Linked DNA regions of Spirulina subsalsa PCC 9445. The protein of the gene in region 1 interacts with the protein of each later gene in a pairwise test. Links are inferred from orthologs where the notes say so. Each region holds a gene or a part of one and is shown on either strand. Other genes may lie near its edges.

Evidence for each region.
Region 2: the proteins of gyrB (region 1) and gyrA interact in binary tests that used the Escherichia coli proteins (3 or more experiments, as listed by UniProt). The link is inferred for Spirulina subsalsa PCC 9445 from one-to-one orthologs.

Annotation. Positions count from the first base shown.
Region 1 is NZ_JH980292.1:3,871,150-3,874,382, reverse strand. What follows is about bases 214-3,119. They hold gyrB (DNA topoisomerase (ATP-hydrolyzing) subunit B), read left to right. Parts: upstream 214-653; coding sequence 654-2,585; downstream 2,586-3,119. Other genes in these bases: SPI9445_RS0117615 (glycosyltransferase family 4 protein), read left to right, coding at 214-521. Outside these bases: more of SPI9445_RS0117615, read left to right, coding at 1-213. UniProt on the Escherichia coli protein: DNA gyrase negatively supercoils closed circular double-stranded DNA in an ATP-dependent manner to maintain chromosomes in an underwound state.
Region 2 is NZ_JH980292.1:2,951,194-2,954,713, forward strand. What follows is about bases 110-3,302. They hold gyrA (DNA topoisomerase (ATP-hydrolyzing) subunit A), read right to left. Parts: upstream 2,903-3,302; coding sequence 317-2,902; downstream 110-316. Other genes in these bases: SPI9445_RS0113450 (hypothetical protein), read left to right, coding at 110-152. Also shown: more of SPI9445_RS0113450, read left to right, coding at 1-109; SPI9445_RS0113460 (hypothetical protein), read left to right, coding at 3,440-3,520. UniProt on the Escherichia coli protein: A type II topoisomerase that negatively supercoils closed circular double-stranded (ds) DNA in an ATP-dependent manner to maintain chromosomes in an underwound state.

The DNA.
Region 1 (3,233 bases):
TAGAAACCGTCATTGATGCCGCCACCTACCTCCAAGATACCCCCGACATTCAACTGGTCATCGTTGGCGAAGAAAAGCGCCTAGAGAAACTGGAAAAATACCGCCAAAAACAACAAGTCGGCAACGTCACCCTCTGCCCCTTCCAGCCCCGAGAAAAACTACCCGAAATGCTCTCCGCCGCCGACGTGGGGCTAGTCGTCCAAAAGAGCAATGTGGTAGCCTTTAATATGCCCTCAAAAATTCAAGTCCTCCTCTCCAGTGGTCGCGCCATTATCGGTTCCGTCCCCGCCATTGGCACCGCCGCCAAAGCCCTCAAAGCCAGTGGAGGCGGCGTAGTGATTCCCCCCGAAGACCCAGCCGCCCTCGCCGAAGCCATCCGGGATCTGTATAATCATCCAGAGAAAGTCAAAGAATTAGGTCAAAATAGCCGTCAATACGCCATCGAAAATTATTCCTTCGAGTCCGCCCTAGACCGCTACGAACAACTGTTCCAAAGCTTCAAACAGAAGTTAAAACCCTAACGGTGCATCCCCTCCCCAAACATTCAAGAGAACTGCCCTAGCGTCGCCTTGAACGCTTTTGTGTTAGAATTTTGATTGATTTTGTCATTTCACGAGTCAAATCTGACTCTGAGGCTTTACTGAGGAATGTCCATGACTAGCAGCAGCAGTTATAGCGCCGACCAGATTCAAGTTCTAGAAGGTCTAGAGCCAGTGCGGAAACGCCCCGGGATGTATATAGGCTCAACCGGTCCCCGTGGCCTCCACCACTTAGTTTACGAAGTGGTGGACAACTCCATTGACGAAGCCTTAGCAGGCTATTGTACCCATATTGAAGTCGAAATTAATGCCGACGGTTCTGTTGCAGTCACTGATGACGGACGGGGCATTCCCACCGACACCCACCCCACCACCGGGAAATCCGCCCTAGAAACCGTGATGACAGTGTTACACGCAGGGGGGAAATTTGGCGGAGGCGGGTATAAAGTCTCAGGGGGATTACACGGGGTTGGGGTGTCTGTGGTCAATGCCCTTTCCGCTTGGGTGAATGTTACAGTTTACCGCGAGAATAAAGTGTTCACCCAACGCTATGAACGAGGCGTGCCGATGGGGGATCTCACCGAGGCTCCCAGCAAGGAGAAAAACCGCACGGGGACAGCTGTTTGTTTCCTCCCCGATGAGCAAATTTTCACCGAAACCCGAGATTTTGACTACAACACCCTCGCCGGACGATTGCGGGAGTTAGCTTATTTAAATAAAGGGGTACGGATTACCTTTACTGACGACCGCCCCGCCGAAACCCGCAGCGAAAGCTATTGTTATGAGGGGGGGATTCGGGAATATGTGACCTATATGACGCGGGAGAAAGAGGCTCTACACCCGGATATTATTTATGTGGAAGGAGAACGGGATGGTGTGACCGTTGAGGTGGCGCTTCAGTGGTGTATTGATGCCTACAGTGATAATTTATTGGGCTTTGCCAATAATATCCGCACTATTGACGGGGGAACCCATTTAGAGGGCTTAAAGACGGTTTTAACCCGCACGTTGAATTCTGTGGGGCGCAAGCGCAACAAGATTAAAGAGAATGAGTCCAATTTAGCCGGGGAGAATGTGCGGGAGGGCTTAACGGGGGTGATTTCCGTGAAGGTTCCGGACCCGGAATTTGAGGGACAAACTAAAACCAAGTTAGGGAATACGGAAGTCCGGGGGATTGTGGATTCTCTGGTGGGGGAAGTCCTCAATGAGTATTTAGAGTTTAACCCCCAAGTGGCCGACTCGATTATTGAGAAGGCGGTGCAGGCTTATAAGGCGGCGGAAGCGGCACGACGGGCGCGGGAGTTGGTGCGTCGGAAGTCGGTGTTAGAATCTTCTCCGTTGCCGGGGAAATTGGCGGATTGTAGTACGAGGGATCCGTCTGAGTCGGAGATTTTCATTGTGGAAGGGGATTCGGCCGGAGGTTCAGCAAAACAAGGACGCGATCGCCGTTTTCAGGCCATTCTCCCGTTACGGGGTAAAATCCTGAACATTGAAAAAACCGATGACGCGAAAATCTATAAAAACGCTGAGATTCAATCCCTAATCACAGCCCTCGGATTAGGCATTAAAGGGGAAGAATTTGATCCCTCTAACCTGCGTTATCATCGCGTGGTCTTAATGACTGACGCGGACGTAGACGGGGCGCATATTCGCACCTTGTTACTGACCTTTTTCTACCGCTATCAACGGGAATTAGTCGATCAGGGGTATGTGTATATTGCCTGTCCGCCCCTGTATAAGCTAGAACGCGGCCGCAGTCATCAATACTTGTATAGCGATCGGGAATTACAACAGGCGATCGCACAATTCCCCGCCAACGCCAACTACACCATCCAACGATTCAAAGGGTTAGGGGAAATGATGCCCCAACAGCTTTGGGAAACCACCATGAATCCTGAAACCCGAATGCTCAAACGAGTAGACATTGAAGATGCCGCCAAAGCCGAAAATATGTTCACCACCCTAATGGGCGATAAAGTCGCCCCCCGACGGGAATATATCGAAACCCACGGCCCTCGTCTCAACCTCACGGATCTCGATATTTAGGGCTTGGGGTATTTAAAGCTTTTCTTCACCCGGTTTCTGATTTAAGAAACCGGGTTTCTTCAGCACTTGTGCCCTAAGACCTTGAAAATACAGACCACCACCAAGCCAAAACGCCCCACTGAAAAAGCAGTAGAGCGTTGTGGAGAATATTTAGGCCTGGCAAGGAGCGATTGTCCCAGGAGGCAACCCTCAAAGTATCGTAGCCGCGCTAGCGTTTCACAACCGAGTTCGGGAAGGGATCGGAGTGGGACCGCTAGGCTAAACTCACCAAGCCGGGGGAGAATCCCCTCAAGACTGCATAGAAGAAAGAGGTCAAGCCCTCGGTCTGTTAGTACGCCTTGGCTTCATCCCTTGCAGGACTTCCACCGAACGCCTATGTAACGGGTGTTCTGCCCGTGACCTTACTTGGTTAACCCAAACAGAGCACTCATCTTGAGGTGGGCTTCCCACTTAGATGCTTTCAGCGGTTATCCGCTCCGCACATAGCTACCCTGCGTTTGCCGTTGGCACGACAACAGGTACACCAGCGGTGCGTCCTTCCCGGTCCTCTCGTACTAAGGAAGGCTCCTCTCAATGCTCTTGCGCCTGCACCGGATATGGACCGAACTGTCTCACGACGTTCTGAACCCAGCTCACGTACCGCTTTAA
Region 2 (3,520 bases), 920 kb from region 1 along the record:
GCATCGCGGAACAGCAGCGAGACGCGGCGGAACAGCGAGCTAGAGAACTGGAACAATCCCAAGTACAGGCGATTGCTCGTTTGTTGCAGCTAGGGTTAACCCCGGAACAAGTGGCTGAGGCGCTGAATGTTGATGTTTCAAGGGTCGTTTAGGGGAATTTTAAGGGAGAGGGGGAGAGGGGGAGCAGGGGAGCAGGGGAGAGGCAATCTCCCGACTCCCGACTCCCGATTCCCGACTCCCAATTCCCAATTCCCTGTTCCCTGTTCCCCGTTCCCTGTTCCCTGTTCTCTGGGTTTTAACTGGTCAAGATTGGGGTTTACTCTTCTTCTAAGGCTTCGGGGTTCTCGGTTTCGCTTTCTCCACTGGTGGGAACAATGGCAATGGCGGCGATCGCATCATCTTCATCCAAACGCTGCAAACGAACCCCCGTCGCCATCCGAGACTGGGGAGAAATGGCACTCACGGCCTGGCGGACGATAATCCCCCGATTGGTGATTAACATTAACTCACTGTCCTGATAGACGATTTTTAAGCCCACTAACTCATCCTGTGGCATACGGAAACGAATCGAGCGCAAACCAATCCCCGCCCGTCGTTGTAAGCGGAATTGATGCACCGGAATCCGTTTCCCGAAACCCCGTCGCGTCACTACCAACACCCAAGGCCCCTCGGTGACTTCGGTGATCACTTCCTCGCTCCCGTTGAGGTCTTCGCTAGTCTCCTCCTCCTCTTCGCTCTCACTATTGGCAATCTTCGCCGCAATTTGAGCCGGGAGAATGTCCATACTAATCAACTGGTCATTATTGCGCAGTTTCATGGACTTAACGCCCCGCGTCGCTCGTCCGAGGGGGCGCAGTTGTTCGTCCCCCACTTTAAAATGAATGGCCATCCCCTGCTGAGATCCCACAATGACGCTATCTTCCGAGGTGGCCAAGCGCACCCAGCGCAGTTGGTCGCCTTCGGCCAGGGAAATGGCGATTAAACCATTGGTGCGAATATTACTAAAGGCATCAAGGGGGGTTTTTTTGATGTAGCCTTTGCGGGTTAACATGACCAAAAACTGATCATCGGTAAACTCGCTCACGGCCACTAAAGAGGTGATCTTTTCATCCCGGGGGATGGGCAACATCTGGACAATCGGCACCCCTCGGGCGGTACGGGAGGCGGTGGGAATTTTGTAGGCATTGAGACAGTAGACTAAACCGCGATCGCTAAAAAATAACACCTTGTCATGGTCACAACAGGTCAAGAAATGTTCTACCCCGTCATCCTCCTTAATTTTCGCCCCCGCCCGTCCCCGTGTGGCGCGGTTTTGGGCTTCAAAGGTAGAAACGGGCATCCGTTTAATATAGCCCTGTTCCGTTAACAGAATCATGGCCGGCTCATTGGCAATTAAATCCCGCTCATCTAAATCCCCCTCTTGTAATAAAACCTCCGTCCGACGGGGGGACTCATGAATAGTTTTAATCTGGGTCGCCTCTTCGATAATAATGGCGTTAATCCGTTCTTTCCGTGCCAGAATGTCCTCAAGGTCGGTGATTTGGGCTAATAGTTGTTCGTGTTCGGCGGTAATTTTTTCCGCTTCCAAGGCCGTTAAACGGCGTAACTGCATCTGTAAGATTGCATCCGCTTGGACTTCCGATAAACCAAAACCCTCGATTAACTCCTGTTTCGCGCTGGCTGTATCGGCAGCCGCCCGGATGAGGCGAATCACCGCATCTAGATTTTCCAGGGCAATGAGTAACCCTTGTAAAATATGATCCCGTTCTTGGGCTTTGCGCAGTTCGTACTGGGTGCGTCGGGTAATGGCTTCCACGCGGAAATCGAGGAAGACCTCTAAAAAGCGTTTCAGGTCAAGGAGTTGGGGTTCTCCGTTCACGAGGGCTAACATATTGGCCCCGAAGTTGGTACGCAGGGGGGTTTGTTTGTAGAGATTATTTAACACCACCCTCGCCACCGCATCCCGCTTAAGTTCGATGACAATTCGCATTCCGTCGCGATCGCTTTCATCCCGGATATCTGCAATGCCATCAATGCGCTTATCATTGACCAACTCGGCAATTTTTTCAATCAGTGCCGCCTTATTGGTCTGATAGGGTAACTCTGTAACAATAATCGCCTCTCGGTCAGGACGGCCGCGCTGTTCGATTAACTCAATCTGGGCTACCCCTTGCATCGTAATGGAGCCGCGTCCGGAAAAGTAAGCGTCCCGGATGCCCGAAGTCCCCAGAATCTGCCCCCCCGTTGGGAAATCAGGCGCCTTAACATGGTGCATTAATTCCGCAATGCTAATTTCCGGGTTTTCGATTAAAGCAATCAAACCATCCACCAACTCCGCTAAATTGTGGGGGGGAATATTGGTCGCCATCCCTACGGCAATTCCCGAGGAACCATTTAATAACAGTTGGGGAATCCGCGAAGGCAAAACCACAGGTTCTTGTTGAGAACCGTCGAAATTATCGGCAAAATCAACAGTTTCCGACTCAATATCTCGCAGGAGTGCATTAACCGTCAGGCGATGTAAACGACACTCCGTATAACGCATGGCCGCCGGAGGATCATTGTCCACTGACCCGAAATTCCCATGTCCATCAATCAAGGGATCTCGCATGGAGAAGTTCTGCGCCATGCGTACTAGGGCATCATAAACCGCCGTATCCCCGTGGGGGTGGTATTTCCCTAACACCTCCCCCACCACCCGAGCGCATTTCCGAAACGGTCGATCTGGAGTTAACCCCAATTCATACATCGCGTAAAGAATGCGACGGTGAACGGGTTTGAGTCCGTCCCGCGCATCTGGCAACGCCCGTCCAACAATGACGCTCATGGCGTATTCCAGATATGACCGGGACATTTCGTTACTCAGGTCAGTAGGGACAATTCGCTCCTGCGAGGCAGTCATAAAATGAAAAACTCCATTAAATTGCTTATAAGGCAGATAAACAATAAAAAGCAGCCTAATTTGCCACTTTTTGCCTGAAGACCCGCCTAATTTTGCGTCTTGTGTTTAAATATTTTAACATGATTTCCCCCAGTTTGACGGGGTTAACCGCTTTTCGTCACCCGGATTTCAGGGGGCAATCGGAGCGGGAATTCTCAAGCTGAAGCGGCACCACAAGAGGACGTGATGGGGGACTATTAAATCAACATTAAGAAATGTTGCAAAACATGAGGATATAACGGAGACTCTCGTATATTTGAGGATGAAACTTAATAGTTTTTACGGATTTTAGAGTCCAAGGGTGTTCGTTACAGTCTAAAAATCCTGATCCATATCGTGGGATTCACTAGGGTAGCATTTTCCTTTTAAGTATATTTACTCTGAGGTCTGTCAAATTTCGTCACGTTTTGCTAAAACTTTTTGCTGAAACTTTTTGCCAGCAATAGGTTGCTCATTTGCGCTCCTATTTTTTGCTCAATTAAGGATTAAGTTAACTTCATGGTCAATTCTGCTCTCGCCCGCTTGCAAGGGCGTTCTAGTGCGGCGAAAAACCCTCTCAAGCGCTTGATGCACGGGGAT